2 regions of the Flavobacterium sp. W1B genome follow, and region 2 is predicted to be linked to the other one. Evidence: riboswitches for the same ligand, from Rfam matches in the RefSeq annotation. Region 2 holds a riboswitch; the other holds the start of a gene.

Region 1 (16,212 bases), 1.3 Mb from region 2:
ATCGAAATTTTGAAAATAGAATAAATTCCAAATCCAGAAATTCCTAGAGTAAACAACAAAATAATAAGTTTGTTTTTTAAACTAAAAGTTATAATTTTTTCTAACATTTATATTTTTTTCCCAAAAGTAAAATATAATGATAGGAATTAACTTAAGATTGCCTTAAGTAATACTTAAAGATCGCTTAATGAAAGTGCAATACTGCCTGAGTTCCTATATGTTCTTGGCTATTAAGGCTAATAGTAATATTCAATAATTTGCACAGTTTGTTTACAATAGACAAGCCTAAACCGGTTCCCTTAATTTCCGGATGATCCGTAGGTTTAGAACGAAAGAAAGGATTGAATATTTTCTTTAAATCCTCTTTTGCTATTCCAATCCCTGAATCAGAAATATGACATTGTACTTCGCCATTCGATTCCGTTAGAGAAATGATTAATGGAGCATTATCATTAGAATACTTAATTGCATTAGAAACCAGATTATTAATGATAATTGAAGCCAAATAACGGTCGCTTTTTACATAAAAATCATCAGGGAATTGTGTAATTATCTGAATATTTTTGGACTGAATTGAAGTTGAAAACCTAGAAATCACATCCAGTATTACTGCGTTTAAGCATATGCTTTCTATTTTAATGGATTGTTTTTGATTTTCATAGCGTGCCAATAAAAGTAATTGATCAACTAAGTTATTCAGCCGATTTACCTCTGCAATGCAATAATTTATTTTATCTTGATATTCTTCCTGGTTTCGGGGTTTTCGTATCAAAACTTCCAAAGTTCCTTTAATAACGGTCAGCGGCGTTCTTAATTCATGCGAAGCATCCGAGGTAAATTGCCTTTCTCTTTCAACGGCAGTTTCAATTCGATCCAAAAGATTATTTATTGTCTCGGATAAAACATATAATTCATCTTGTTTTTGTGGCAATAATATTCTAGATTTTAGGTTGTCTTTAGTAATAATGTTAGACGTTTCAATTATGCTGCTAATTGGTTTTATGCTTCTTCCGGCGATAAATCGAGCAATAAGAAATAGAATAATAAGGATTAATGGATAGGCAATAATTAATATTTCGAATAAATTTTGAAGTACCATCGAGGCGCCTTCCAGCGACATGGCGATCATCAAATAGCCAATAATTTCAGTATCTTGATAAATTGGAACCTGAATTTGACGAATTTTATTATTCAATATCTTTGTGTCAAACAACACATTATCGGCAATTTTTTTATTGAAATATAAAACTTCATTTTTTAAGTTTGGCGATTTTTCAAAAACCTCTCCTTTTTGGTTCAAAAACTGAATAAAAACGGGGTTCACTTCAAGGGTATTGTGCTCTCGTTCCTCCCATTCTTTCATATGGATTAGAAAAAAAGTATTGCCCTTAATTTCAATTTCACTTAAATGGTTTTCGACTTCTTTTGAAATATCGGTGTTAAGATGATTGTAAACACTGAATTTTACAATGGAATAGATCACAAAAAAAACCGCAAAAATCAAAAGCGCAGTTGTGATGATATAATTAGAGGCAATTCTATTTTTAAACGAAAGTTCTTTCATAATAATTTAATCATTCGCTATATAGCCTACACCACGAACCGTTTTGATGTAGTCTTCTTCAATTTTTAAATTCAGCTTTTTTCTAATGGCATTGATAAAAACATCGATCACACCGGTATCATATTCAAAATGAATGTCCCATACATCTTCTATGATTTGATTTCGAGTGCAAACTTTTCCTTTGTTTTTAACAAGATAACACAACAATTCAAATTCTCTTTGTGTCAAAGAAACTTCCTCTTCGTTTACTAAAACAATATGTTTTTCCAGATTAATTTTTATCGTACCTAAGGTCAGAATCTCCTCTTTGTTTTGATTTCTGAAGTGAATCTTAATTCGCTCAACCAATTCCTCAAAACTAAAAGGCTTTTTTATGTAATCATTTGCTCCCGCTTGTAAGCCTTCAATAGTTTCCTGTATGGTGTCTTTGGCCGTCAAAAAAATAATGGGAGTCGTTTTATCTTTTAATCTTATCGCTTTGCACACTTCTAAACCAGACTTATTAGGCAACATCCAATCCAATAAAATCAAATCAAAATTTTCTTTTTGGGTCAATTCATAACCTATGCTTCCATCTGATGCAGTGGTGATTTGATAGCCCTCTTCCTCCAAACCTTGTTGGAGAAATTGAACGATACCCAATTCATCTTCGATAATTAAAATATGCATTTAACCGTTTTTTCTATTCAAATTTAAAACCAAATCTACTCTCTTTAAGCTAATCTTTAAAAATAGACTTTTCTTTACTTTTAAAAATTGTTTCTATTAAAAAATACAACTTCCTTAATATACAAGCTAGTAGTGAACAAATTTAGCCTAAAATAGATCAAAATATTGATGTTTTATATGCATATTAAGCAAAAATTAAGACAACAAATAGTACAAAAACTTAACAGCTTTGTAAGAAGAAATTACTTATTTTTACCAAAAAAATCATTATTATGTTGTTTTATAAAAAATTATCACCTTTTTACAATCTTATTGTATTCTATATTATAGTAAGTTTTATTTTAAGGATTGTTTTACTCTTCCATCCAATTACGCAGACATCTTTTATTTTGACTGATGCCATTAAGATTTTCTCTTTTGGTTTAGTCTCAGATTTTTTTGTTTTTATTCTCGCAAGTGGATTTTTATGGTTGTATCTTATTTTTATTTCAAATACAAAATATATAAAACCATACGGTTACATAATTTTAGGAATATTAATCGCTTTGCTAATCTACATTATTTCGGGAAAATCTATCCTTACGGAATATGGTGGAGCATTGCCTGAAATAGGTTTGGTGTTTATTGGTATTAAAACCATTTTATTTGGCTTATTACTTTTTTTACCAAAATACCGAAGCAAAATAAGATATTGGCTTTTTAGTTTTGTCATGTTCTTATTTGTTCTTTTGATATTGCAAAATGCCATTAGCGAATACTTTTTCTGGAATGAATTTGGGGTTAAATACAATTTTATAGCCGTTAATTATCTTGTTTACACCAATGAAGTTATAGGGAATATTATGGAGTCCTATCCTGTAATTCCTCTGTTTACGGGTCTATTTATTATTGCTGGTATTGCGACTTATTACATTGTAAAAGGATCAAGAAGCTATATTGACAGTATCCCAACTTTTGTGGAAAAAATTAAAATTTCGGGGATTTATCTTGTTTTATTTGCGCTCTCCCTTTTTGCTATTCCGTTTTTAGCCTCTAAAGAAAATTCTCAAAATATTTTTTCAAACGAACTACAGGCCAATGGAATTTATAAGTTTTATTTGGCTTTCATGAATAGCGAACTGGATTATTTTAAATTCTACAAAACACTACCCGAAAAAGAAGCCTATGCTTTATTGGGTCAACAAATTCCCTCTCTTACAGGAGAATCAACTTTGAGAGAAATAAAAAGTGCCGCTGCCGAAAACCATAAAAATGTGGTTTTGATTACCATAGAAAGTTTTAGTGCCGATTTTATGAAAATGTATGGAAATGATCGAGGAATCACTCCATTTTTAGACAGTTTGGCAACTCAAAGTTTACTGTTTACTAATTTTTATGCTTCAGGAAACAGAACGGTTCGCGGTTTAGAAGCCGTTACTTTGTCTTTACCTCCTACTGCAGGAGAAAGCGTGGTGAAAAGAAAAGACAATAAAGATAAATTTACTACAGGGAGTATTTTTAAACAAAAAGGCTACAATGTAAAATACCTTTATGGAGGAGATGCTTTTTTTGACAATATGGAAGATTTCTTTTCCGGAAATGGATATGATATTGTAGACAAGAAAACATTAAAACCACAAGAAATTAGCTTTTCTAATGTTTGGGGCGTTTGTGATGAAGATATGGCAAACAAAGCTATTAAAGTTATGAATGCTGAAGCAAAAACAGGAAAACCATTTTTCAACCATTGGATGACGGTAAGCAACCACAGACCATTTACTTATCCTAATAATAAAATTGATATTCCAGGAGATGCTAAATCGCGCGAAGGTGGTGTAAAATATACGGATTATGCCTTAAATAAATTCTTTACTATGGCCAAAAAAAAGCCTTGGTTTGCTAATACTGTTTTTGTTATCGTATCAGATCATTGTGCTTCTAGTGCAGGTAAAACAGAACTTCCGGTAGATAAATACCGAATTCCGGCTATGATATACAGTCCTGGTTTTATTGAGCCACAGCGCTACACCAACCTAATGTCGCAAATAGACATTATGCCAACATTAATGGGGCTTTTAAATTTTAATTACCAAAGTAAATTTTTTGGGCAAGACGTCTTAAAAGCAGATTATAAACCAAGAGCTTTGATTGCAACTTATCAGGATTTAGGGATGATAAAAGACAATGTATTGACTATTATTTCGCCAAAACAACAAGTAAAACAATTTCAATTGAGTTTATTACCAAAAGAAGGTGTTGAGAATGATTTTCAAATTTATTATGACCAGAAACCAATCTCAAAAGAAAGAACGGATTTAGTAAATGAAACGATTTCTTTCTATCAAACCGCTTCTGATATGCTGAAGAAAAAGGAATACCAGAAAATAAAGTAAACAAAAAAACGGCTGAGATTTGTATCTCAGCCGTTTTTTTATATAATTGTAAGGATTAAAATTTAAAATTCCTTCTCACTTTCTAAACCAAAAAGCTTTCCTTTTTCCCATAGCTTCGAATCTCTTTTCAAAGCTTTCTTATTGTAGTTTGTCAATTCTTTTGCATCAAGATTACTTAAATCCGGTTTTCCAGCATTTACCCAAGCAGTGTACCAAAAACTAGAAGTTGCCACAATAGCTTTCTTCATTTGACTTTCGACCATTCCGTTTAAAGCAGTATGATATTTAGATGCATATTCATCCGAATATATCATTCCATTGTATTTGTTTTTTGCAATGTTTCCAGCAGCATCCATAACAAATATTTTGTTTTCTGGAGTTGAAGTTCTCAAACCTTTATCAATTGCTAATAAAGGATCAACCAAACTATGAGTATCAAACATAATATCCCAAGTTGCTTTCTCTACATCCTCAATATAAACAGCAGGAGTCGTGTTGAATTTGTAATTTTTGGCGAATAATTCCGGTAATCTGCTTTCCCATAAAGAATGAATTCCTTTTTGGTTGGTGTTTTGTCCATCATGATTGTCCGAAGTATGCAATGGCATATGTGCATCGGCAATATAATGACCAAGATCTGATGCTAAAAATAAGATTTCTGTTTTTCTTTTCTCTTTGAAAGCTTTTGTCAATTTGGTCATCATGTCTTGGATATACCAAGGCAATATTCCGTTTTTGTCCAAGAACTTCGCATCGTATTTTTGTTTGGCTTCTTCAAGAGTTTTTGGAAAACTATCTTTGCTACCAAAATTTTCCATATCAAAATAATGACGTGGACCTTCTGCTTTGTCATTCACGGCATATTTTCTTACATCAGGAACCGTCGATTCTGTAGTGATGAAATCAATATGGTTGTAAAAGAAAATCTGAAGTGGTTTTGGCAATGCCATTACAGCTGCATTATTTATTCTTTCATGTCCGATAATTCCCCAAGACAAAGTTAGAAAACCAATAGCTATTGCACTTAACAATACAATTGTAGGTTTAAATTTGAAATTTCTCATTCGATTTATTTTTTTTATGATACAAATGTATTTGTTTTAAATGCAATTCGAAAAAAATACGTTTAAGATTATGTTAATTTAGAAAATACTGCCAAAATAGAATTGCTTGTATTCAAAAAGGAGAAAATTGCTCTTTTTCCTAACTAAAATAAATTATAGAAAATAATGCCGCCAAAGCGATAAAAGCCCAGAGTAAAACACCTTGTAACAGCGGTTTCAAACCAACGGCTTTCAGCACATTGAAGTTCAATCCCGCTCCAATTAAAAATAAGGTAATTGTCAACCCAATTTTAGCAATTGAAACCAAATAAGGAGCTACAATAGCGGTTTGAGGAATATAAGTATTCATCAACATAGCCAAAATAAACAGTCCAATAAAATAAGGTATTTTTACATTACTTGACTTGTTTTTAAATAACAGCGCTGTAATTAGAGCAACGGGAATAATCCATAAGGCTCTGGCTAGTTTTACTGTTGTTGCAATTTGTAAGGCTTCGGGACCGTATTTATTGGCAGCACCAACCACAGAACTCGTGTCATGGATAGCAATAGCGCACCACAAACCAAATTCTTGTTGAGAGAGATCCAACCAGTGTCCTATTGCAGGAAATAAAAACAAAGCAATAGAATTCAAAATAAAAATAACTCCCAAAGCCACCGAAGTTTGCTTCTCTTCCGACTTTATTACCGGGGCAATTGCCGCAATGGCGCTTCCGCCACAAATGGCAGTTCCACAAGAAATTAAATGGGAAGTTTTCTTTTCAATACGCAACCATTTTCCAAGAAAAAAACCTAAAACTAAAGTGCAAAATATAGAAGCTACTGTAAATATAAAACCTTCTTTTCCGGCGGTTAATGCACTGTTAACATTCATTCCGAAGCCAAGTCCGATAACCGAAATTTGCAACAAAATATTGGTTGCTTTATTATTGAATTCTAAAAAAGGATGCCCTGAAAGATTGGCTATAATTAAACCCAACAATAAAGCAATTGGCGGGGAAATAAAACCTGAAAGACAAAGAAGGGTTAATAAGCCAAATATAATTTTTTGTAATGTAGGGTTTAGTTTAAGAAAAGTAGAGCTGTTTTTTTTGATTATTATGGGCTGATTTTTCAAAGTAAAATTATTTAATTATTACTCTACAAAGGTCAGCCGTATAAATGATTTTCGCCAATCATAAAAAACAATCTATTATAACTCTAGGTTATAGTAACTGGAAATATTTTTTAAAAATAAATCCGAAAGAGCTTCTTTACTTCCTTGAAGACTAATAATATAAAAATAGCGTTCCATACTTAAGTTTTTCACATCAAGTATCGTCAATTCGTTATTTTTCAATTCTTTTTCTATCGCATGAATCGATACAAAAGCAACACAATTAGAGTTCATTAAATACGATTTGATGCTTTCGGTGCTTCCCAATTCCATTTCAACGGTCAACTGCGAAAGTCTAATTTCCAGAGATTTTAGAGCATGCTCTATAACTTCTAATGTTCCCGAACCCTGTTCTCTAACTAAAAATTTCATATCCAAAAGATCCCCTTTTGAAATTTCTTTTTTCGCTATCAATGGATTCTTGCTATTGCACACCAATACTAATTCATCCTTCAAAAAAGGAATGTATTTAATCAGCTGGTTTTTAGATTGGCCTTCGACAATTCCAATCTCAATTTCTTTATTCAAAAGAGCGTTCTCAATTTGCTCTGAATTTCCATTACGCAAATTGACTTTTATGTCCTCCATTTTTTGATGAAAACGGGCCAAAATCGGCGGAATTATATATTGTGAAATTGTTGTACTGGCTCCTAATCTCAGCATTCCTCTTTGCTGATTGATCAGCGTGCTCATATCAAAATCAATTTCGCGATAGATTTCAAAAATGCTTTTTGCATGCTCTAAAAGTACTTTTCCGCCATGGGTTAGCGAAATTTTAGAACCATTTCGATCAAAAAGTTTGACCTTATATTCTTCCTCTAGTTCTTGAATGTGTTTAGAAACTGCGGGTTGGGTGATAAATAATTCAGTGGCGGCTTTTGTAAAACTCAATCGGTTTGCAACAGCGTAGAATACTTTTAGCCTAAAGTCCATAATTGTATTTTATTTGTTAAATCAAACCCGAATTACAACAAACCATTGTATTTTCTAACAAACCATTCTGTTGAAAGCAAACCGGCAATTAAAACCAAGAGCCATACCCAGTCAATTAATGGCGATCTGGTAACATTATTTTTTTGAATCGTTTTATAACTCTCGTCTTCCAAAAGAGATTTTACCAATTGGTTCATCTGACCAGGAAAATAGGTTTTTCCTTGAGTTAAATTAGCTAATTGGTTTAATTTTTCCAAATCAGGATTTATAAATTGCTTTTCGATATCAAAATCCAAAATCTCAAAATGACTAGAATAAGAAGTTTTAGAATTTAATTCTTTTACAATAAAGTCGTAATTTCCGGCAGTCAAACCGTCTAAATTGACTTTATAGGAATTATTACTTTTTAGCAAATCGTAATTTTTGGTCTGCTTATTTTTTGTATTAATCACGCTGATTGTCAAGCGTGCTTTCTCGTCGAACTCATAGTTTTTATTGAAATATTGAGCGGTAATTTCGATAGCTTCCCCTGAATTGTAAAAGCTTTCATGGTTGACAACCAATGCTTTTTTTGAATTATTGGAAGCCAAAAACTGGATTGTTTTATCAATGAAAACGTCAAATTTGTCAAAAGATTGATTGTCGACATGACTTTGCAAGCGCCATTTCCATAAATTTTCGCCTAAAAGAAAAGCCGTTCTTTTGCCTTGATTTTCGGCAAAAGCCAATAAAGGCGAATTTGTTTCTATATTCCTGATTTTTGAGGCAAGCAAAACCGAAACATTTCCGTTGGCGGTCACGGTTCCGAAAGGATTCTGCAAAGGCGGGAAATTTTCGAATCCAATATCATCGATTGCGAATAAATTGAATTGCGAATTAAAAGTGGCCAAATATTCTTCTTTTTGTCCGCTCATCTTAAACTGCAAATTGTGTTGTTGTTGATTCAAAAACGAAAAATCAGCATGGGTTCCGGTAATAATAAAAGTGTTTATTTCCGCCGATTTATTCATTTCAAAAAGAGATTTGAATTCGCTTGTTGGCTGGTAATAAATCAGAATCCCGTAATCCTGTAATAAATTAATAGTCTTCGGATTAACAACGGTTACTTTGCGTTGCGCATTAGATTCTATCGCGCGTTTTAAAGCACTAATATCAGGATGATTTATAGCAGAAATCAGCGCTATATTGGTCTTCTGATCCATCACTTCAACTGCAAAGTTCTTCGTATTATTATAAGTGTTCTTTTCTTTTTCTTTGGAGGTTATGGTTGCCTTAAAAATTTGGGAGCCTACCTTTTCTGCGGGTAAAAGCACATTGACAACTGCCGTTTTTTTAGAGGCCGAAAAGGAAATATTTTGTTTGCTCAAAATAGAATTCCCTTGGGAGATACTAAAATCAGCAACAATGTTTTTATCTCCTGAGTATTGCAAAAATACTTCAACCGGAAACTTGTTTTTATAGAAAGCGTATTTATTGATATTCAGCTGGTTTATTTTTAAATCCAACTGCTTTATAGTGTCGCCCAAAACGATGGGAAAAACTTTATTATTCGAGTCAAAAGCATATACATAATCATTACCTGAAGTTTGATTTCCATCAGTAATAATAACGGTGGGGAAAATAATATTTTTGTTGATGTTTTTTAAATCCTTTGCAATTGCATCTAAATTAGACTGTGTTCCTTTAAAATCGAATTTTTCAGATTGCTGAAACTCGTTGTCAAACTGATAAGATTGAATATCAAATTTCTCCTGTAATACTTTATTGGATGTTAATTCTTTATAAATTTTCAATGCTGTTTTATCGGCATTCAAGTAGGAGATTGAACTGGAATTGTCAACAACAAGCGCCAAGGGCGTTTTCACGGTTTCGAGCGTATTTCTGGTGATTATGGGATTAATCAACAATAACAATAAGCCGAAAATCGATGAAAAACGCAAAAAAGCCAAAAACAAGTTCAGTTTTGACTTGTTTTTGGCTTTGTAATAATATTGAAAAAATGACAAACCGACTGCAATTACTAGCGAAAGTAAAATCAATAAAATGGTGGTTATTGTCATTTGTTTTATTTTAAATGATGAATTTTAAATTTGAATTCTGATACCATTTATAATTCATCATTCATAATTATTTTTTAAGTAAGCATTCCTCCATCAACATTTAATACTTGACCGGTAATGTATCCACTCATATCCGAAGCTAAGAACAAACAAGCATTAGCTACGTCATCAGTAGTTCCACCACGCTTCAACGGAATTCCGTCTCTCCATCCTTGAACAACATCAGCACTTAATTTGGCAGTCATTTCAGTTTCAATAAATCCCGGAGCGATAGCGTTACAACGGATGTTACGAGAACCTAATTCTAAAGCAACCGATTTTGTAAACCCGATTACTCCAGCTTTAGAAGCAGCATAATTTGTTTGTCCGGCATTTCCCTTCACTCCCACTACACTACTCATATTGATGATTGAACCTGCACGTTGCTTCAAGAATGTTTTTTGAATCGCTTTGGTCATATTGAAAACCGATTTCAAGTTCACATCAATTACGGTATCAAAATCAGCTTCAGACATACGCATCAAAAGGTTATCCTTAGTGATTCCTGCATTGTTTATCAAAATATCTACGGTTCCGAATTCAGCTAAAACGGCATCAACAAATGTTTGCGCTTCATTAAAATCGGCAGCGTTAGATTGGTATCCTTTTGCTTTTATTCCTAATGCATTTAATTCATTTTCTAATGCCAAAGCCGACTCAACAGACGAACTGTAAGTAAACGCAACATTTGCTCCATGTTTTGCAAAAACCTCTGCAATTCCTTTTCCAATTCCGCGACTTGCGCCTGTTATAATGGCAACTTTTCCTTCTAGTAATTTCATGTTCTAAAACTTAGTTTAATTTTTATTTGAAGCTATTCCTGCTATTCGCTGCAATCTTTTATTTTTTAACAAAAAAATAAAAGGATTTTCGCTTCTGTCAGGGCTATCTAACAATCGTCAAATATATAATAATTCCTTTTTTAAAAAAAATTTGAGATTCAATTACGTTAATATAAATAGTTCTCTTTAGATTTTAAAAATTCGATTTACCCATTTATCCCAAAAATTGGCATAGATAGCCACTAATGTAAAGATAAATAAGAATAAATGATACCAGGCATTACTAATTAAATCCAGGAAATTTAATTTACCATTGGCAAAACTCAAAATCAAGAGTACCTGTGCTCCATAGGGCAGAATCCCTTGAATAACACAAGAAAAAATATCAAGTATTGTCGCCGTTTTCTTTGGATTCAAATCGTATTCATCATTGATTTCTTTAGCAATACTTCCTGTAATAACGATAGATACCGTATTATTGGCAATAGCTAAGTTCGTAAGTCCCACTAAGGTTCCAATTCCGGTCTGAGCCGATTTTTTGCTCTTAATGCGCTTCTTAACTTGAGATAATACATAATCGATACCACCGGCTTTGTCAACCATTGCGGCCAGACCACCTGAAAGCATCGAAAGCAAGAAAATTTCGGTCATGCTTGTAAAACCTTCATAAACTTTTTGAGTAAAAACCATAAGGGTGAAATGATTTCCAAAATAACCGATAATTCCAGCAAGTAAAGTACCTATGATTAAAGTTGAGAAAACATTAACTCCAGATACTGCCAGAACAATTACCAATAGATAAGGAACAATGCTAATCCAGTCAAAACTATTTTTAGGAATGGCTACAGCAACAATATCTGAGTTTAATCCCAAGTAAAAAAGCACCAAAATAGTAATTAGCGCTGCCGGGAAGGCAATGAATAAGTTGATTTTAAACTTATCTTTTAAGTTACAGTTCAATGATTGTGTTGCCGCAATAGTGGTATCGGATATCATCGAAAGGTTATCTCCAAGCATAGAACCACCAAGCAAGGCACCTGAAATTAAAGGCAAAGAAGCACCACTTTTATCGGCTAAACTCACTGCTATAGGTCCAATGGCGACAATTGCCCCCACGGAAGTTCCCGTTGCAGTTGATAAAAAAGCAGCAATCAAAAAAATCCCCAACGGAAAATAAGCTACATCAATATTGTTTATTCCTAAACTTACTACTGCATCAACACCTCCTGTAGCTTTGCTTACAACTGCAAAAGCACCGGCCAGCAGATAAATCAAACACATCGTCATAATTTTACTCTCGCCGCAACCGGCAATCAGAGTAGTTACTTTTTCCTCGGTAGAGGATTTAAAAAGTAAAAAAGCGGAAATAATTCCCAATAAAACGGCAACCGGGGACGGAAGTGCATAAAAATCATTGAGCCAAATACCGGCTCCTAAAAAAGTAAAGATAAAAATCAGTAAAGGAATTAAAGCGAATGGATTACCATCATTTCTAACATGTTTTGTCATAATCAATTTATTAAATGAAAGGGATATGACGAAAAAACAAAAAAGCAAAACAGGAATAAAAAAACAACATTTTTTCCAAAGGATTTGGCTTATCGTTTTAGCACCTTGCTCGTTGTTGCAGGTTGCTATCTCATAATATGAGATTCGTGATAACGGCTGCAAAAGTAATGCTTATTTTGATATAAAAATAATTAGAAACTTATTTTTGTGATTTTAAAGCAACAAAAAAGCCTTACCGAAGTAAAGCTTTTTAAATAACAATTTATCTTTTCAGAAATTTGACTAGAAAGCCACGTTCCATCTTGGTAATTTTCCGTTTTCATCTAAGAAGTTTTGCAAAACTTGTCCTTCAACAGCTGTTGGAATAGCTTTAACTGCATCATTGAATGTTTCGTACCAAACCACTTCTAATACACTGATGTCTTCTTTTTTCATTTGCGCAGGCCAAGAATATTTCCTTCCTGTTTTTGCAAATTGGTGACCGTTTACAATTTTATCATATAAACCGCCGTTTTTAATTTTTAATGTTCCGTCGTTTTGAACAGTTCCAGTAGAACCAACCATGATTAATTCTTTACTATCTCCTACTGCGTAAACTAAAAACACACCACTTCCTTCAGAAGCATTGCAAACTTCTTCTAAACTATCATCGATAGAAAATGAAAACTGATTGCTAACTTCGAATTTTTTTAATTCCTTATACATATTATTTTATTTTTATTTGGATTGGCTTTGGCAAAAAAAATACCTCTTAAAGGCATGAGAACAATTCAAAACCATATATTTTTATTGTTTTTATTAAAAATTAACTTCTTAAAAGCTTCAATTTAATAAAGTGCAAAGGTATTTTTTTAATTCGATTTATAATAAAAAAGCCCCACAAATTGTGAGGCTTAATCTATTTTTAGTTTTTAATAGTAAACTATCCTAAAACTTCTTTTACTTTTTTACCAATTTCAGCTGGAGAATCTACTACGTGAATACCACATTCTCTCATGATTTGTTTTTTAGCTTCGGCTGTATCATCAGTTCCACCGACGATAGCACCTGCGTGACCCATTGTACGACCAGCTGGAGCAGTAACTCCCGCGATGAATCCTACAACTGGTTTACGGTTACCATCGGCTTTAATCCATTTAGCAGCATCAGCTTCTAATTGACCTCCAATTTCACCTATCATAACGATACATTCTGTTTCTGGGTCATTCATTAACAATTCAACCGCTTCTTTAGTAGTTGTTCCAATGATTGGATCTCCACCAATACCGATAGCAGTAGTGATTCCTAATCCTTGTTTTACCACTTGGTCAGCCGCTTCATACGTTAAAGTTCCAGATTTAGAAACAATACCTACGGTTCCTTTTTTGAAAACAAAACCTGGCATAATACCAACTTTAGCTTCACCTGGAGTAATAACTCCTGGACAGTTAGGACCAATAAGTCTTGCGTTTCTTTCTTTTACATAGTTATTAGCGTGAATCATATCAGCTACAGGAATTCCTTCTGTAATAGCGATAATCACTTTTATTCCAGCATCAGCAGCTTCCATAATTGCATCAGCAGCAAAAGCTGGCGGAACAAAAATGATAGTAGTGTCAGCTCCTGCTTGTTCTACAGCGTCTTTTACAGTGTTAAAAACAGGTCTGTCTAAATGAGTTGTTCCCCCTTTACCTGGAGTAACACCACCAACAACGTTAGTACCGTACTCAATCATTTGAGAAGCGTGGAAAGTTCCTTCACTTCCTGTAAATCCTTGAACAATTATTTTGGAATCTTTATTAACTAAAACACTCATGATATATATTTTATGTGATTTTTTAAAATTGTGATGCAAAAGTAAGGTTTTCGAAATTATTTTACGCCTTTTTTGGCATCAAAAAAATTAAGATAATTAGTTTGCTGTTATTTTAATTTGATTAAAATTTCAGGAATCTTTTTAATATTGGCCAATTGTTTTAATTTCTCCCTTGATTCTTCTATCGGCGTACCAAAATAGGTCTTTCCTCCTTCAACGGATTTTGTAACTCCGGTTTGTCCTAGAATCACCGCTTTTTTACCAATAGTAATTCCGCTTGTGGTTCCTACTTGTCCCCAAATGGTAACTTCGTCTTCAATAATTACACAGCCGGCAATTCCCGTTTGTGAAGCTATTAAACATTTTTTTCCAATTACGGTATCATGACCTACATGTACCTGATTGTCTATTTTTGTCCCTTCGCCAATGGTAGTATCTCCTGTAACGCCTTTGTCAATTGTACATAAGGCTCCAATACCCACATTGTCTTTTATAACCACTCGCCCACCTGAAAGCAACTGATCAAAACCATCTTCTCGCTTCTTGTAATAAAAAGCATCAGCACCTAGAATTGTTCCGGCGTGAATAATAACATTATCACCAATAACTGTATGATCATAAATAGAAACGTTTGAATGTATCAAACAATTTTTCCCTATGACAACATGATTTCCAACGAAAGCATTAGGCTGTATTACAGTATTTTGACCTATCACAGCTGAAGCAGAAATGCTAGCAGATGAAGATTGAAAAGGCTTAAAATGACGGGTTAGTTTATTGAAATCTCTAAAAGGATCGTCTGACAATAATAATGCTTTCCCTTCAGGACAATCTACTTTTTTATTGATTAAAATAATAGTCGCCGCCGAGTTGAGCGCCTTGTCATAATATTTTGGATGATCTACAAAAACAATATCACCGGCTTCTACAACATGAATTTCATTCATACCGCAAACAGCGAAATTGGAATCACCAACGTATTCGCAGTCAATTATGGCTGCTATTTCTTGTAAAGAATAAACTTTTGGGAATTTCATATTTTTAATTAGAAAATGAGAAAATATGTCAATTAGAAAATGTGAAAATTAGCTAATTTTCACATTTTCTAACTATCAAATTATTTATTCCTTTACGCGCTCCATGTAAGAACCCGAAGCGGTATCAATTTTAATTTTATCTCCTTCGTTGATAAATAAAGGTACGTTTACAGTTGCTCCAGTTTCAACAGTTGCTGATTTAGTTGCATTTGTAGCCGTGTTTCCTTTAATTCCTGGCTCTGCATAAGTTACTTGAAGTATTACAGATCCGGGCATATCTACAGAAAGAGGTAAATCCGTTTCTGTATTGATGCTTACCATTACATTTTCTCCTTCTTTTAACAAGCCTGGTGAATCTAAGATATTTTTGTTCAAAGATATTTGTTCAAAAGTCTCCGTATTCATAAAGTGAAACTCGTCACCTTCTGGATATAAAAATTGAAATTTATGATTTTCAACACGAACTTCCTCAATTTTATGCCCTGCAGAAAAGGTATTGTCCAATACTCTTCCTGTAGTTAAACTTCTTAATTTTGTTCTAACGAAAGCGGGACCTTTACCTGGTTTAACATGAAGAAACTCAATGATTTTATAAATATCATTATTGAATTTAATACATAATCCGTTTTTAATATCTGATGTAGATGCCATTTTAATTTTTGATTTATGATTTTAGATTTATGTATTCTAAAATCTATTGTTTTTATTTTTTTAAATGAAAATTCGAATACTAATAATTCCCCGAATATCCTTTCATAACACCTCTTGATGAGTTTCTGATAAAATCAATAATTTCATCTCTCTCAGGCGTTGCCTCCATCTCACCTTCAATAATGCCTAAAGCTTGAGTGGTGTTATAATTTTTTTGATATAGGATTCTGTATATATCTTGAATCTCTCTGATTTTTTCAGTTGAAAAACCACGTCTTCTCAATCCAACAGAATTAATTCCTACATAAGACAAAGGCTCTTTTGCAGCTTTTGTATAAGGTGGAACATCTTTTCTTAGAAGCGATCCTCCAGAAATCATAGCATGATCTCCAATATTAATAAATTGATGTACTGCCGATAAACCGCCAACGATAGCGTAATTACCTACAGTTACATGTCCGCCTAACAATACGCCGTTTACAATAATGGCATTGTGACCCACGTGGCAATCATGCGCGATATGCGCACTAGCCATGATTAAACAATTATCACCAATAACGGTTTGACCCGAAGCTACTGTT
Region 2 (16,212 bases):
CAACAAATATTTTCAACGCTTTTTTAGGAGCAAAAGACAATAACTCGTCATTAGCCAAAGCATCGTACAAAACCACATTGGCTTCCGCCAAAGCTTTTGCTCCTTTGATGGTAAGCAAATCCGGATCTCCAGGACCGGCGCCTACCAAAGTAACTTGAGGTTCTATTTTATTTATCATCTTTTAGGTCTTTGGCTCTGAATGCTTCTATCGTATCAAAAAAAGTGATTGCTTCTTGAATATACTTTGTAGCGAACTCCTGAGATGGTTCATTTTTATTAATTTGGAATACTAAATCCTTTAAGGTAGATTGCAATGGAATTTTATTTGTTGCCACAAAAACGGTATCAAACAAATCAATTATTCCCGCTTGATGATTCGTTTTTTGGTTTTCCGAAAGCAACAAGGCTTTGGAGCCGTTTACAAAACCGGCATAGGCATGATAAATCGCATCCGACCATTTTTTGTCTTCGAAAGCCTCTTGTGCGAAAGTCAATTTGTCTTTGGCTTCTAACAATAAGGTAGCCACAAGATCAATTACAACACCGGCACATTCTCCAACACCAACCGCTTTCACGTAATTATCTGCATTTCCCCAATCCACGAAATCGGCTTCGGTAAGATTAGTCACATCAGCTAAAGGTTTCAAAAACTCGTAAAAGTATTTTTCTCCTTTGGCATCATAATAATCCAAAAAGGATTGTCCGTTTGCATTTTCTTCAAAATCATTTAAGATAAAACGCAAAGCATCTGGTCCTCTTCTGCTAGGGATTTTGATCACTTTGTCCGAAAATCGTCCTTGTCCGTTTCCTAAATTCCCACCGCCCAACAACACCTGAAGCGCTGGCGCAACCAGTTTTCCGGCATTGATAGACATTCCCTGAAAACCAATTTCGGCCATATTATGTTGACCGCAGGCGTTCATACAGCCACTAATTTTAATCGTAATTTCTTTATTATTGCTGTATTGCGGGTATTCCGTTTCCAGTACTCTTTCCAGTTCTGCCGCGATTCCTGTGCTGCTTGCAATACCAAGATTACAGGTATCTGTTCCTGGACAAGCCGTAATATCTGCGGTACTGTTATATCCTAAAGCTACAAAATCTAATTTGGCTAATTCCTGGTAGAAAAACTCCAGATTTTCCTCTTTTACATTTCGTATTAAAATATCTTGTCTTAGCGTAAAACGCAATTCATTTGCCGCATAATTTTTGATTAAATCAGCCAATGCTCTGGCTTTATCTGTATAAAAATCACCCAATAAAACTTTGATTCCGATCGCTACATAACCAGCTTGTTTTTGCGCAATCACATTCGACTTTTTCCAAGCATCGAAAGCGGCTATATCTTCAATAGTCACTTCTGGCGCTGCCAACAAAGGTTCTGGAATTGGACCATCAAAAGCAGTCGTGTCGATTTCAACCACTTGGTGTGACAAAGCTAATTTTTCTTCTTCGACCAATTTTAAAAATTCGTCACGACCAATATCTTTAATCAAGAATTTCATTCGTGCTTTTAATCTTTTAGCTCTTTCACCAAAACGATCAAATATTCTTAAAACTCCTTCGGCTGTCGGGATAATTTGATTAACCGGAATAAATTCCGACAATAATTCGGCATGACTAGGCTGCGAACCCAATCCGCCACCCAACATTACTTTAAACCCTCTTTCGCCATTTACAATTCTAGGAATGAAGCCTAAATCATGCAAATAACTCAAAGCAGTATCTTTATCCGAAGAAGAAAATGAGATTTTAAATTTACGTCCCATCTCCTGGCAAACCGGATTTCTCAAGAAAAATTGAAACATGGCATGTGCATAAGGCGAAACATCAAAAGGTTCGTCAACATCGATTCCTGCTGTTTCGCTGGCCGTAATATTTCTTACTGTATTTCCACAAGCTTCCCTTAAGGTAACATCGTCTTTCTCTAAATTAGCCCATAATTCAGGTGTTCTGTCTAAACTCACATAGTGAATTTGAATATCCTGACGCGTTGTAATGTGCAAACGACCAGTAGAATATTCATCCGAAACTTTAGTGATGCGATTTAATTGCTCGCTGGTCACTTTCCCGAAAGGCAATTTGATACGTATCATTTGCACGCCTTCCTGACGCTGTCCGTAGACACCACGCGCTAAACGAAGGCTACGAAAACGTTCATCATCTATTTTTCCTTCTTTGAATAAACGAATTTTTCTCTCTAAATCGATGATGTCTTTTTCGACAATCGGGTTTTCTATTTCGGTTCTAAAACTTTGCATGATCTGTGTATGTTTTTCCTCCCCCCGACCCCCTCCGAAGGAGGGGGAGACTTAGCGGAGATCGATTCTTTTTTTTAAAATCAGATTTATTTTGGCTCCCTCCTCTTCGGGGAGTCCCGAAGCGTCGGGAGGAGTGGGGATTATTTTATAAAACCAACTCCTGCGGTTGTATTGGTTGCGACATCAATTAAAATAAAAGCTCCGTTTGATTTATTGTCATTATAGGCGTCAAAATACAAGGCTTTGCTTAATTTAATTGTTACTTCTCCAATTTCGTTAATAGCTAATTGAGTCGCTGGATTTGTACCTGAATAATCGGTAGCGATTACGTTTTTTACGCTTTCAATTTTTGCCAAAACTCTATTGGTATTATGCTGAATCAAATATTTTGTTCCGGCAACGAGCTTTTTACTGTCCATCCAGCAAATTGTTGTTGTGATGTCTTTTTCGATTCTAGGAAGTTCATCCGATTTTACAATCATATCTCCTCTGGTCACATTAATGTCATTTTCCAATTCGATTGTGATTGAAGAACCGGCTGCAGCTTCGTCAAATTGTTTATCAAAAAAATGAATCTTGCTGACTTTAGATTCCGTCAAAGATGGAAGAACCGTTACCGCATCGCCCACTTTAATATTGTCACCGTATAATTTACCGGCATAACCTCTAAAGTCGTGGTATTCCTCTGTTTTTGGCCTGATAACCGTTTGAACCGGGAAACGCGCCTGCCCTTTTTCGTACACATCTGTTGGCTCTAATTCTTCTAAATGTTCCAAAACCGTTTGTCCTGTGTACCAAGGCATGTTTCCTGATCTGTCAGCTACATTTCCTCCATTAATGGCGCTCAAAGGAATGTAACTCACATTTTGTTCTTTGAAAGAACTTTTACTGTTTAATTCCTGAAAATCGGCTTTGATTTTATTGAATACTTCTTCCGAATAATCAACCAAATCCATTTTGTTTACAGCAACAATCACTTCTTTTACGCGCAATAAATTATTGATAAAAAAGTGACGATAGGTTTGCTCAATCACTCCTTTTCTGGCGTCAATCAAGATAATTGAAACCTGTGAAGTTGAAGCTCCCGTAACCATGTTTCTGGTATATTCTACGTGACCCGGAGTATCGGCAATAATGTAACTTTTCTTTGCAGTCGAAAAATAAATATGCGCCACATCTATCGTAATTCCTTGTTCTCTCTCGGCAACCAAACCATCAGTAGCCAAAGAAAAATCAAGATAATCGTATCCTTTTTGTTTACTACTCTTCTCTATTGCTTCAATTTTATCTGTTGTCAATGATTTTGTATCGTACAATAATCTCCCGATCAAAGTACTTTTTCCATCATCTACACTTCCTGCTGTTGCTATTTTTAAAACTTCCATTCTTTTTTTGTTTAAAGTTTAAGGTTTCCAAAAACACCTTATGTAAACTTCTAAATTTGATTTTTTTATTTTAAATGTTGAATTTTAAATTTTAAATGTCTCGGAACAATTCATAACTTATAATTCATAACTTATAATTGTTTTCTAAAAGTATCCTTGTTGTTTTCTTTTCTCCATGGCCGCCTCCGAACGTTTATCATCAATTCGGGCTCCTCTTTCAGAAATGGTAGAAGACCTGATTTCGCCAACTACTTCTTGAATCGTTGCAGCATAAGAATCGACCGCCGCCGTACAGCTCATGTCTCCAACAGTTCTAAAGCGAACAATTCTTTCTTCGATTTCTTCATCTTCTTCCTGATACACAAAAGGAGAATGTGACCAGATTAAGCCGTCTCGCATAAATACTTTTCGTTTGTGTGAAAAATAAATCGATGGAATTTCGATTTTTTCTTGTTCGATATAACTCCAAACATCTAATTCGGTCCAGTTTGAAATCGGGAAAACACGTACATTTTGCCCATTTTCAATTTTTCCATTCAAAATATCAAACAATTCCGGACGTTGGTTTTTTTCATCCCATTGACCAAAATCATCACGTACCGAAAAAATACGCTCTTTGGCTCTTGCTTTTTCTTCATCACGACGTGCGCCGCCAATACAAGCATCAAACTTAAATTCTTCGATAGCATCCAAAAGTGTTGTTGTTTGCAAACTGTTTCTGCTCGAATATTTCCCTGATTCTTCGATTACTTTTCCTTCATCGATAGCATCCTGAACATTACGAACGATTAATTCTAATCCCAATTCTTCTACCAATTTATCTCTAAATGCAATGGTTTCCGGAAAATTATGTCCCGTATCAACATGCAAAAGAGGAAAAGGAATTTTTGCAGGAAAGAATGCTTTTTGCGCCAATCTCACTAAAGTAATCGAATCTTTACCTCCAGAAAAAAGCAAAACCGGTTTGTCAAACTGAGAAATTACTTCTCTAAATATATATATCGCTTCGCTTTCTAAAGCGTTTGTTTTAACTATTGTACTCATTATTATTTGGTAATTTGTTTATTTGTCTATTCGGTTAAACGACCAAACAGATAAACGATTAAACTATTATTTTTGGTGCAAACCGCACTCTTTATGACTAGATTCCCATGACCATCTTCCCGCTCTTATATCTTCTCCCGGAGCAATCGCCCTAGTACAAGGAGCACAACCTATACTTACAAAACCTTGTTTATGAAGCGCATTTTGCGGCACATTATTATCATCAATATATTTTTGAACTTTCTCTAAAGTCCATTTTAACAATGGATTGAATTTTATGATTTTAAAATGAGCATCGTATTCAAACAAATCCAAACTATTTCTGTTTTCCGATTGTTCCGCTCTTAAACCCGTAATCCAAACTTCGTTTCCTTTCAAAGCTTTGGTCAACGGTGCCACTTTTCGAATAAAACAACATTCTTTTCTGTTTTCAACAGATTCATAAAAACTGTTTGGTCCTTTCGTATTCAATAAATTTTCTACCGCCACGGCTTCCGGAAAATAAACTTTGATTGCCGTTTTATACTTTTTCAGCGTCTTATGAAAAACATCATAAGTCTCCTGAAACATTCGACCTGTATCTAAAGTAAAAATATTGATTGGCAAATCGTTTTTCGCGATAAGCGCTGTGATTACTTGGTCTTCTTGTCCGAACGAAGTCGAAAAAACCACTTTGTTTTTATACTCATTAGCCAAAAATGAAAGCGTTTCTTCAATGGAAAACCCTTTCGTTTTTTCTAATAAAGTATTTACTAATGCTGTACTCATTATAATAATTTAGATAATGTTCTTAAACTCAAAATAATAATTAAAACTCCCACCAAAATCATCATCGGTTGTCTTTTGATTTTATTAACCAATAAAGCGGCAATAGGAGCAGCGATCACGCCTCCCAAAATCAACCCGATAATTACCTGCCAACCTTGGATTCCTCCAAAAATCATAAAGGTGATTCCGCTGGCAAAAGAAACTGCAAATTCAGCAGCATTTACGGAACCAATTGTATATCTTGGATTTCTACCTCGTCCTAGCAATGTAGATGTTACGATTGGGCCCCAACCGCCTCCGCCAACTGAATCCATAAAACCTCCGAAAGAAGCTAAAATGCCCAATTTCTTGGTTTTCTTTTTTATAATATTTTTTTGCATTGCTTTTCTAATAATAATACAAGCCAAAGCAATCATATAAACCGCAATAAAAGGCTTAATTACATCGCCATCAATTACATCAGATAATAAATACGCTCCGGTTATAGAACCTAAAACGCCCGGAATCAATAAATGCCTTACTAATTTTTTATTGATGTTTCCAAATTTATGATGTGAAATAGCCGATACTCCAGTGGTAAACATTTCTGCTACGTGAACCCCCGTGCTACTAACAACTGGTGGAACTCCATAAGCCAATAAAAAAGAGGTTGATGTTGCACCATAACCCATTCCTAAAGTCCCATCAACTAACTGAGCAAAAACACCAATCATGAAAAAGACTAAAAACTCCTGATTGAATCCATTTAAAAAACCATTCCAAGAAAATTCCGAATGGTGATTATACACTAAAGTAAATATTAACCCTACTAACAAAACAACAGGGATAATAACCCACAAACGCTCTGAAAAAGTGATTTCCTGTTTTACCGCAATACTATTTTTATTTACTTCCGAATTCATCTTAAATTATTTTTTCAACAAAAATCTATTACCCTATCGGCTTTATAGATTAAAAGGCAAAAGTAATGCTTTTTATTAAATTACAAATTTTTTTTTAGATTATTTTACGGTTTAAAAAGCGATATCAGCCAGAGTATTATTTTCTAATATCATCAAGGTATTGTCTCGTACTTCGGTCATTAGCCTCCGAACAGCACAAGTAGCTTCATCGGTACAGTCTTCACATTTTTCATAAAAATTATGACTGGCGCAAGGTAGAAGCGCAATGGGACCCTCGAGAATTCGATAGACATGAGCCATATTAATGTCTTTTGGCTCTTTGATGAGGTAATAACCGCCACCTTTTCCTTTTTTGGCACCCAAAAAACCCGAATTACGCAATAATAACAAAATACTTTCTAAAAATTTAGTCGAAATGTTTTCACTTTTTGCAATCTCTGCAATTTGAACTGGCGTTTGATCTTTCTGGCGAGCCAAAAAAGTCAAAGCCTTTATTCCGTATTTTGTTTTTTTAGAAAGCATAATTAACGATTTTTGATTTAAGAATGATGATCAACGATTTTTGATTTAAAAAAACATCAATTGTTTTAAATTCAAACACCAAATCTACAATCTTTTTTAGCGACAATCATCAAATCTAAAATCAAAAATCGTTTATCAAAAATTGAAAATCTTATGAAAGTGCCTGTTCTAAATCGGCAATTACATCTTTAACAGTTTCCAAACCTACAGAAACGCGCACCAAACCATCGGTGATACTTACCGCTAACCTTTCTTCAACAGATAATTTGCTGTGTGTTGTTGATGCCGGATGTGTAACGATTGTTCTGGTATCTCCTAAATTTGCAGAAAGCGAACACAATTTAATTTTATTCAAAAAAGCCCTTCCAGCTTCAATTCCGCCTTTTATTTCAAAAGCTACAATATTCCCACCAAGACTCATTTGTTTTTTGGCAATTTCATATTGCGGATGCGATTTCAAGAACGGATATTTTACTGTATTCACATTTGGATGGTTTTCGAGAAACTCTGCCACTTTCATCGCATTTTCGCAATGTTTCTCTACGCGAACGGCTAATGTTTCTAAACTTTTCGACAATACCCAAGCATTGAAAGGAGACATTGAAGGTCCTGTATTTCTCGAAAATAAATAAATTTGTCTTATCAAATCTTCATTTCCTACGGTAACTCCGCCAAGAACTCTTCCTTGCCCGTCAATTAATTTTGTAGCAGAATGAATGACCAAATGAGCTCCAAATTTAATTGGATTCTGGATATAAGGTGTCGCAAAACAGTTGTCGATAATCAATATCAGATTGTGTTTTTTGGCAATATTTCCCAATAATTCTAAATCGATAATATCTACCGCCGGATTCGTTGGCGACTCAGCATACAAAATTTTAGTATTAGGCTTAATAAAGCTCTCAATGGTTTCCGGTTTGTCAATATCAAAATACGAAGTTTCGATATTCCATTTTGGAAAATAAGTTGTAAACAACGCATGGGTTGACCCAAAAACACTACCCGCAGAAACGATATGATCACCTGATTTTAACAAGGCTGCAAAAGTAGAATAAACCGCTGCCATCCCTGTAGCATAGGCATAACCTGCTTCGGCACCTTCCATTTTGCAAATTTTCTCTACAAATTCAGTTGTGTTTGGATTGCTAAAACGACTGTAAATATTTCTTTCTTTTTCTTCCGTAAAAGAAGCACGCATATCTTCGGCATCTTCAAATACAAAACTGGATGATAAATACAAAGGCACCGAATGCTCTAAATATTGGGTTCTTTCTAATTGACTGCGTATGGCTTGGGTTTCAAAACCAAATTCTTGTTCGTTCATTTTTTTATTTTCTTTTACAAATGGCTATTAACCAAGTGTTATATTATTCAAAACTACTTTATAATGTATTGTTGCCGTGGGTTCTAATGTTTTAGAAACGGAACAGTATTTCTCGAAAGAAAGCTGTGCCGCTCTTAAAGCTTTTTCTTCGTTTATAGGTCCTTCCAAGAAGAAAACTACAGTAATATTCTTGAACGGTTTGGCTTCTCCAACTTGCACTCTTTCGCCCTCAACTTCCGCTTTGAAAGAAGTAATTTCCTGGCGTTGCTTTTTTAAAATCGAAATCATATCAATCGCGCTACAACCAGCAACTCCCATCAATACTAATTCCATTGGGCTTGGTCCCATATCATTCCCGCCAAATTCAGGACGACTATCTACATTTACTATATGTCCACGCTCATTTTTTAATTCAAAGTGGAAATTATCGTTTATTCTGTTTAATGTTATTTTCATTTTGTATCTTTTTTATATCTAAATTCAAAAATCATTACTCTGCGATCTGAAATCCTTATCCTTTATCCGACAATCTCAAAACATCTCCAAAAACACCTCTCGCCGTAACTGCCGATCCGGCTCCAGCTCCCTGAATCACGATTGGTCGGTCTCCGTAAGATTCCGTGTAAATTTCGAAGAAAGAGTCTGATCCTTTCAATCCGCCTAGCGCCGTATCAGATGGAACCGAAACTAATTTTACTTCTAGATTTCCTTTGTCGTTTTGTAAATCTCCAGACAATTCGCCTATATATCTCAAAACGTGATTTGGCTTTTGTTCGCTTTTTATCTTATCATAAATTGGGTCAAATTCCTTCAATTTATTTAGAAAATCAGAAACATCGCCTTCACGTAAATGTTCCGGAATAAGATTCTGAATCCCAATTTCTTCAAATTCATTTTGCAAATCCAATTCTCTTGCTAAAATCAATAGTTTACGTCCTACATCATTACCGCATAAATCTTCTCTTGGATCCGGTTCTGTGTACCCATTATCAATTGCTTCTTTCAAAATTTCACTAAAAGGAGCATCCTTGGCTGAGAAATTATTGAACAAATAACTCAATGTGCCAGAAAAAACGCCTTTAATTTTGGTGATATTTTCACCAGAAAGATGCAGTAATTTTATAGTATCTATCAACGGCAGACCAGCACCAACATTAGTTTCATAAAGATAACTCTTTTGATTATCCGCCAATACCTTTCTTAAATCTTTGTAAAACTTATAACTTAATGTGTTGGCAACTTTGTTAGAAGATATTAAATCAAAACTGTTTTCGGCCAATCTTACATAATTCTCAACGAAATCAGCACTTGCCGTATTATCTATTGCAATTAAATTCTCCAGATGATGTTCATTTGCATAAGCGATAACATCATCAATTGTATACGAAAAGCCGTTAGTTTGTATTTCGTTTATCCAATTTGGTGATACTCCGTTTTTATTCAAAAGGATATTTTTTGAATTGGCAATCGCAAAAACATTCAATTTAATTCCTTTTCTTTTCTCGATTGTTTCAGCAGATTCCAATATCTGGTTAATCAAAGTTCCTCCAACCAAACCATGGCCAAAAACGGCAATATTATTTTTCTTTGAAACTCCAAAAATCTCTCCGTGAATAACATTCAGCGCTTTGTTCAGTTGGTGCTTATAAACCACCAAACTAACATTCTTACCCGTCACCGTATTATTGAAAAGTATAGGAACAATTTTATTCTTGATTAATGCCGTATAAGGCTTGTAAAACGTACTTAAATCCTGACCAATAATTGAAATTACAGAAACATTATCGGTCACCGTAATTTTATTGACATCCTTTGAATAGAAATCATTTTCAAATTCTTTTTCAAGTTCAATCATCGCTTTGGTCGCTTTATCAGCGGCTACCACTAACCCAATCCCTCTTTCAGATGATCCTTGTGATATGATACTTACGCTGATATCATTATCTCCCATCACTCTAAAAATACGGGCATCAACACCGGTTTTCCCTAATAAACCTCTTCCTTCAAGATTCACCAAAGCCACATTTTCTAATACAGAAAGCGTTTTAATTCCTGCTTCATTCGAATTAGATGTGATTAGCGTTCCTTTATTTTCGTGATTAAAGGTGTTTAAAATACGAAGTGGAATGTTTTTTTCCAATAAAGGAATAATCGTTTTAGCATGTAATATCGTTGCACCAAAATTGGCTAACTCATTGGCCTCATTAAAGGTCAAATGATCAATTTTTTTAGCATCCAAAACCAAATCTGGGTTGGCTGTGTAAATTCCATCCACATGAGTATAGCTCTGAAGTTCTTCGGCGTCTAAATAATTCGCCAGTAAAGAAGCGGTGTAATTACTGCCATTTCTTCCTAAAGTAGTCGTGTCATTGTTGTTATTTGAACCAATAAAACCAGTGACAATATTTACTGTGGTCCCATTATTTTGTTTAAAGTGTTGAATAACATTTTTCTTGGAAAGTTGTTCAAGCGGTTGCGCATCACCAAATTTAGAATCGGTTTTTAGCAAAACTCTTGAATCCGTAAAATGAGCATTTATTCCTTTAGAAACCAAAATAGCCGTCAGTAATTTTGCCGAAATCAATTCTCCCTTAGAAAGAACCTGATCTTTTATTTTGGTACTATAATCTCCAATTAGGCTAATCCCTTCAAAAAGTTTTTCCAATATTTGGAATTCTTCAGACAAATCTACTTCTTGATATTCTCCGTTTTGATATTTTTTAAAATCTTCAAATAAAGGCTTGTAATCTCCGTTTTCGGATGCAATTCTTAGTATATCTTCTAATTCATCTGTTGCATTTCCACGAGCTGAAACTACAACCGCAATTTGCTCTCCTTGATTTACTTTGTCAACTATGATCGAAACAACTTTACTTATTCCTTCACCATTAGATAGTGATTTACCTCCAAATTTTAATATTTTCATTTTACTATGTTTTATAATTGCCATTAAAAAATATCGGCAAGTAAATTATTTAATTGTTCGTATTCGATCAAAAAGGCGTCGTGCCCGTGTACCGATTCAATTTCCTGATAAGATACATTGATATTGAGTTTCTTTAATTCCTGATAGGTTTCTTTATTTTCTTTTGCCGTAAAAAACAAGTCCGAATTAATTCCAATAATGTGAATTGAGGCTTCTATTCTCGAAGCCAGAACTTCAAATGAATCCGTGTTTCTGCTAACATCAATTGTTTTTAGCAATTGGTTCATCATCTTATACGAAGACAGTTGAAACCGTTTTTGTAGTTTTTCTCCATGATGAATAAGCCAACTTTCAACATTAAAAATTGCTAATTCTTCGTTTTTGGTTCTTTGAAATTTTTCTTTGAAAGATTCCGGAGTACGATAACACATCATGGCGTGCGTCCTGGCATCTTCAATAGGTTTACAAGAATTATTTAGGATTTGTTCTTGCAAAAAACAATTGGCAATCAACCAATCAGTAGCTTTCCAATCGGTAGCAATAGGAATTAAATGTTTGGTGATTTTAGGCTCTAAGGCAATCATCTCCCAAGCAATCCCACCACCTACTGAACCACCAATTAAAGCATACAATTGATCAATTTTAAGAAATTGAATCCCTTGGATGAATAATTTAGCGATATCTCTGGCCTTAAAATCTAAATAATTATCTATAGTCGTTTTATCATAACCATTACCCGGTATGTTAAAAGCAATTACGGTATATTTATTAGTGTCTATTGTTTTATTGTCACCAATTAAATCATTCCACCAGCCATCATTCCCTACAACACGAGAATTGCCCGTTAAAGCATGATTGACCAAAACGATAGGAGCTGTGTTTAATGCCGGTCCAAAAACTTCATAAGTTAAGTTTAAGACAGGATAAACAACGCCACTTTCGGTGGTGAAATTTTTTATAGTAATAGGATTGAGTTTATTTTCCAATTTCAAATCTTTTAAAATTTTGATCTGTGTCTGGAAATATTAGAAAGAAAAAGCTAGAAATAAACTAGGAGAATTCTTGTTGTTATCTTTCCACTTGAGTGTGGTAGAATGCAGCACCTTCTTCGATTTCTCGAAGGGTTGCTAAGGCTTCATTGGGTCTAATCCCTCTGCCTTTCTTTATAACATTTCAGTACGTTTGTGAACTTATTGGCGCAAATTAACTACATTTTTTGTTAATAACCAAACAAAAATGCCTTAGATTTTATTCTTAAAATAGTACAAACACAAAAACGCAAGGCAACACCGAACATTGCTATTCAGAAATTACTTGCGATTAAGTCACTATAAAATTGGGAAAAACCCAACTATATAAAAAGAGTGTCATTTTCTTTTGAATACATCAAAAACTGTAATGAATTGGATTGTTTTTTTAAATCCTTTTCATCAGTTGCATCCAATCCTAATCTCGGATTAATTAAATCATTTTCTGATAAATTAACTCTACTTCTTTTGTTTCTTAAATTCCTAAAGAAATTAAATTTTTCGCTAAATGTGTTTTTTGTGCTCATCGTACTTATTGTTTTGGTTATTCTTTATTTTAAAATCAATGCTTGCTTATTATTAAAAATGTTTTCTTAGATAGTATAAAAAAACCCTTTTGGATAAAATACCAAAAGGGTTTAAGTAATGTATACCTACACTTTTGGAAATCAACATCCTTCTACAAGAAATTTTGTAGAAAGTGATTTACTATTTTTAATGACGCATTTATTCATCGTGTGTGTTTTATTTTGAAACATATTATATTAAAAAAGCCTCCCAATGCTATTTACTATTGAGAGGCTCTTGCTATAGATGTGTAAATTGAAAGCAATTACAACCCGGCAGATTCCTCCGAAATATTTTTAACCTTTTTGCAAATCTTAAAATTCATTTTTTGTTTTTTCTTGATATACAAATATGGCTATTTTTTCTCTATTTTCCAAATATCTTAAGCCTATTTAACGTTAGTTTAGCAAAAAAACACTATTTAGCTATTTAGTTAACAATCTAATAACAAATAAGCTAGAACTAACTTCCAAAACCAAACGTTTTATATTATTTTAAATCAATACGCCAAAAATGACTTTCGAATTAGTCCGCTGAATAAATTCACTTTTAAAACTACAAACTATCAAAAACTGCTTTTAAATCTGCTTTCAAATCATCAATATCTTCTAAACCTACTGACAAGCGAATTAAATCCTGAGTAACACCCGAAGCGACTTGCTGGTCTGCCGATAATTGTTGATGCGTTGTACTTGCAGGATGAATAATTAAAGACTTCGTATCTCCAATATTGGCTAAAAGCGAAAACAGCTTGGTTTCATCAGCTACTTTTTTGGCAGCTTCAAAACCTCCCTTTAAACCAAAGGTTAGCAAACCGTTTTGTCCTTTTGGCAAATAAGTTTGCGCTAAATCATAATACTTACTTGACTTTAATCCTGGATAATTTACCCAAGCCACTGCATCTTGATCTTCTAACCATTGTGCTAAAGCCAAACCGTTTTCACTGTGTTTCTGCACGCGAAGCGGCAAAGTCTCTAAACCTTGGATAATTTGAAATGCATTAAACGGACTCAAAGCCGCACCAAAATCACGTAAACCTTCAATTCTAGCTTTTGCAATAAAAGCAGCATTACCCAATGCTTCATGATAAATTAAACCATGATAGCCCGCAGCTGGTTCTGTAAATTCCGGAAACTTACCACTGCTCCAGTCAAAAGTTCCTGCATCAATAATAGCGCCTCCCAATGAAGTTCCGTTACCTGCAATGTATTTCGTCAACGAATGAACAACAATATTTGCACCGTATGTAATAGGATTTAATAAATAAGGAGAAGCCACAGTGTTATCAACCATGAATGGTACTCGAAATGCTTTGGCTTGCGCCGAGATCGCCTTTAAGTCCAAAACATCTAGTTTAGGATTCCCTAAAGATTCTGCAAAAAATACTCTTGTATTTTCTTGAGCAGCTTTAGTAAAATTAGTCGGATCAGAAGGATCTACAAAAGTAGTTGTGATTCCTAATCTAGGCAAAGTAACACTTAGCAAATTATAAGTCCCTCCATACAAACTGTTAGATGCTACAATATGATCGCCGGCCCTAAGCAAAACAAGCAAAGCAGTTGTGATAGCTGCTGTTCCTGATGCCGTAACCACCGCAGCGATTCCACCTTCCAAAGCAGCCAAACGCTGTTCCAAAATATCGTTTGTAGGATTATTTAATCTTGTATAAATATAACCCGTTTCTGCTAAACCAAATAAATTAGCCGCATGTTCTGAGTTATTAAAAACATAAGAACTAGTTTGATAAATAGGAACCGCTCTTGTTCCTCCGTGTTGTCTAACATCATGCCCAGCATGCAAAGCCTTAGTTGCAAAATTTTGTGTACTCATTGTGTTTGATTTTATTTAGTTAATAGTTTTTAGATTATAATTTGAATTAATTTCATAAAAAAACCCCTGCGGTTAGCAGAGGTCTCAATTATATATTTTAGATTTTTAAAACTATACAATAGCGAACTCTGCGGAATACTCCGGCATCATAAAACACATATTGTTAGTAATAAATTTCATTTTTCTATTATTTGATAATAGCAAATTTGCAAACTATTTTTGATGTGACCAAATAAAAACGAATATATTTACAAAGCCTATAGAATAACTAGGATATGTTAAATATATTAATTTAAATTAAAAAAAGATTAAGTTTAATTTGCAATTCAAAATGGTTTCATACATTTGCACCCGAATACAAGAGGAAAAATTTGAACTGATTGCAACCTCTTCATAATGAAACGAATTCATTATGAATACTGAATGTTTTTCAGTAGAAAAAATGCTAAAGCAGAAACTCTTCTTTAGCACTATTTTGCAACTATTTTTTCCTCGCTTAATTTTAAACAACAATTATTATGGCCTATTTATTTACGTCAGAATCTGTGAGTGAAGGACATCCAGACAAAATTGCAGATCAAATTTCGGACGCATTAATTGATAACTTTTTAGCATTTGACCCCGAATCAAAAGTGGCTTGCGAGACTCTGGTTACAACTGGACAAGTAATATTGGCCGGAGAAGTAAAATCAAACACCTACTTAGACGTACAAAATATTGCTCGTGAGGTAATCAGAAAAATTGGTTACACGAAAAGTGAATATATGTTTGAAGCTAATTCTTGTGGAATTCTTTCTGCAATTCACGAACAATCAGCTGACATAAACCAAGGAGTTGATAGAGCCAATCCTGAAGAGCAAGGTGCTGGTGACCAAGGAATGATGTTTGGTTACGCAACAAACGAAACAGACAACTACATGCCTTTGGCACTTGATTTATCTCATAAATTATTGCAGGAATTAGCTATTTTAAGACGCGAAAATAATGAAATCACTTATTTACGTCCAGATGCTAAATCTCAGGTAACTTTAGAATACAGCGACGACAACAAACCAACTCGTATTGATGCGATTGTAATTTCGACACAACACGATGATTTTGACGAAGAAGCAGTAATGCTTGCCAAAATCAAAAAAGATATCATCGAGATCTTGATCCCAAGAATCATTGCCAAAAATCCTAAACAAGCGCATTTATTCAATGATAAAATCCAATACCACATTAACCCAACAGGGAAATTTGTAATTGGAGGACCTCACGGAGATACCGGACTTACAGGAAGAAAAATCATTGTGGATACTTACGGTGGAAAAGGTGCTCACGGTGGTGGCGCATTCTCCGGTAAAGATCCAAGTAAAGTAGATAGAAGTGCTGCTTATGCTACACGTCATATTGCTAAAAACTTGGTTGCTGCAGGCGTTGCTGAAGAAATCTTAGTTCAGGTTTCTTACGCTATTGGTGTTGCAAAACCAATGGGTATTTTCATCGATACTTACGGAACATCTAAAGTAAACTTAACCAATGGTGAAATTGCAAAAAAAGTAGAAGCTATCTTCGATATGCGTCCTTATTTTATTGAGCAACGTTTGAAACTAAGAAATCCTATTTACAGCGAAACAGCTGCTTACGGACACATGGGACGTACGCCTGAAACA

Evidence for each region. Region 2 has a riboswitch for S-adenosylmethionine ahead of ACMDB5_RS02505 (alpha/beta fold hydrolase). Riboswitches for the same ligand answer to the same signal wherever they lie in the genome.
Region 1: another riboswitch for S-adenosylmethionine. It lies ahead of ACMDB5_RS11485 (Na+/H+ antiporter NhaC family protein); the one in region 2 lies ahead of ACMDB5_RS02505 (alpha/beta fold hydrolase).

What each region holds. Positions count from the first base shown of each region.
Region 1 covers NZ_CP178845.1:2,643,459-2,659,670, forward strand. The annotation lists gene ACMDB5_RS11440 (CusA/CzcA family heavy metal efflux RND transporter) at 1-107, opposite strand, end outside; gene ACMDB5_RS11445 (sensor histidine kinase) at 185-1,564, opposite strand; gene ACMDB5_RS11450 (response regulator transcription factor) at 1,571-2,233, opposite strand; gene ACMDB5_RS11455 (LTA synthase family protein) at 2,506-4,605, shown strand; gene ACMDB5_RS11460 (zinc dependent phospholipase C family protein) at 4,668-5,669, opposite strand; gene ACMDB5_RS11465 (YeiH family protein) at 5,809-6,714, opposite strand; gene ACMDB5_RS11470 (LysR substrate-binding domain-containing protein) at 6,862-7,758, opposite strand; gene ACMDB5_RS11475 (hypothetical protein) at 7,791-9,818, opposite strand; gene fabG (3-oxoacyl-[acyl-carrier-protein] reductase) at 9,893-10,639, opposite strand; gene ACMDB5_RS11485 (Na+/H+ antiporter NhaC family protein) at 10,826-12,148, opposite strand; SAM-I-IV-variant riboswitch at 12,208-12,306, opposite strand; gene ACMDB5_RS11490 (hypothetical protein) at 12,431-12,853, opposite strand; gene sucD (succinate--CoA ligase subunit alpha) at 13,071-13,943, opposite strand; gene ACMDB5_RS11500 (UDP-3-O-(3-hydroxymyristoyl)glucosamine N-acyltransferase) at 14,051-14,980, opposite strand; gene efp (elongation factor P) at 15,065-15,631, opposite strand; gene lpxA (acyl-ACP--UDP-N-acetylglucosamine O-acyltransferase) at 15,711-16,212, opposite strand, start outside.
Region 2 covers NZ_CP178845.1:550,286-566,497, forward strand. The annotation lists gene cobA (uroporphyrinogen-III C-methyltransferase) at 1-178, opposite strand, end outside; gene ACMDB5_RS02460 (nitrite reductase) at 168-2,261, opposite strand; gene ACMDB5_RS02465 (sulfate adenylyltransferase subunit 1) at 2,402-3,646, opposite strand; gene cysD (sulfate adenylyltransferase subunit CysD) at 3,791-4,690, opposite strand; gene ACMDB5_RS02475 (phosphoadenylyl-sulfate reductase) at 4,757-5,458, opposite strand; gene ACMDB5_RS02480 (sulfite exporter TauE/SafE family protein) at 5,458-6,360, opposite strand; gene ACMDB5_RS02485 (RrF2 family transcriptional regulator) at 6,472-6,882, opposite strand; gene ACMDB5_RS02490 (trans-sulfuration enzyme family protein) at 7,034-8,206, opposite strand; gene ACMDB5_RS02495 (OsmC family protein) at 8,234-8,662, opposite strand; gene thrA (bifunctional aspartate kinase/homoserine dehydrogenase I) at 8,718-11,132, opposite strand; gene ACMDB5_RS02505 (alpha/beta fold hydrolase) at 11,156-12,118, opposite strand; SAM riboswitch class I at 12,198-12,304, opposite strand; gene ACMDB5_RS02510 (hypothetical protein) at 12,484-12,687, opposite strand; gene ACMDB5_RS02515 (O-acetylhomoserine aminocarboxypropyltransferase/cysteine synthase family protein) at 13,283-14,557, opposite strand; gene metK (methionine adenosyltransferase) at 15,076-16,212, shown strand, end outside.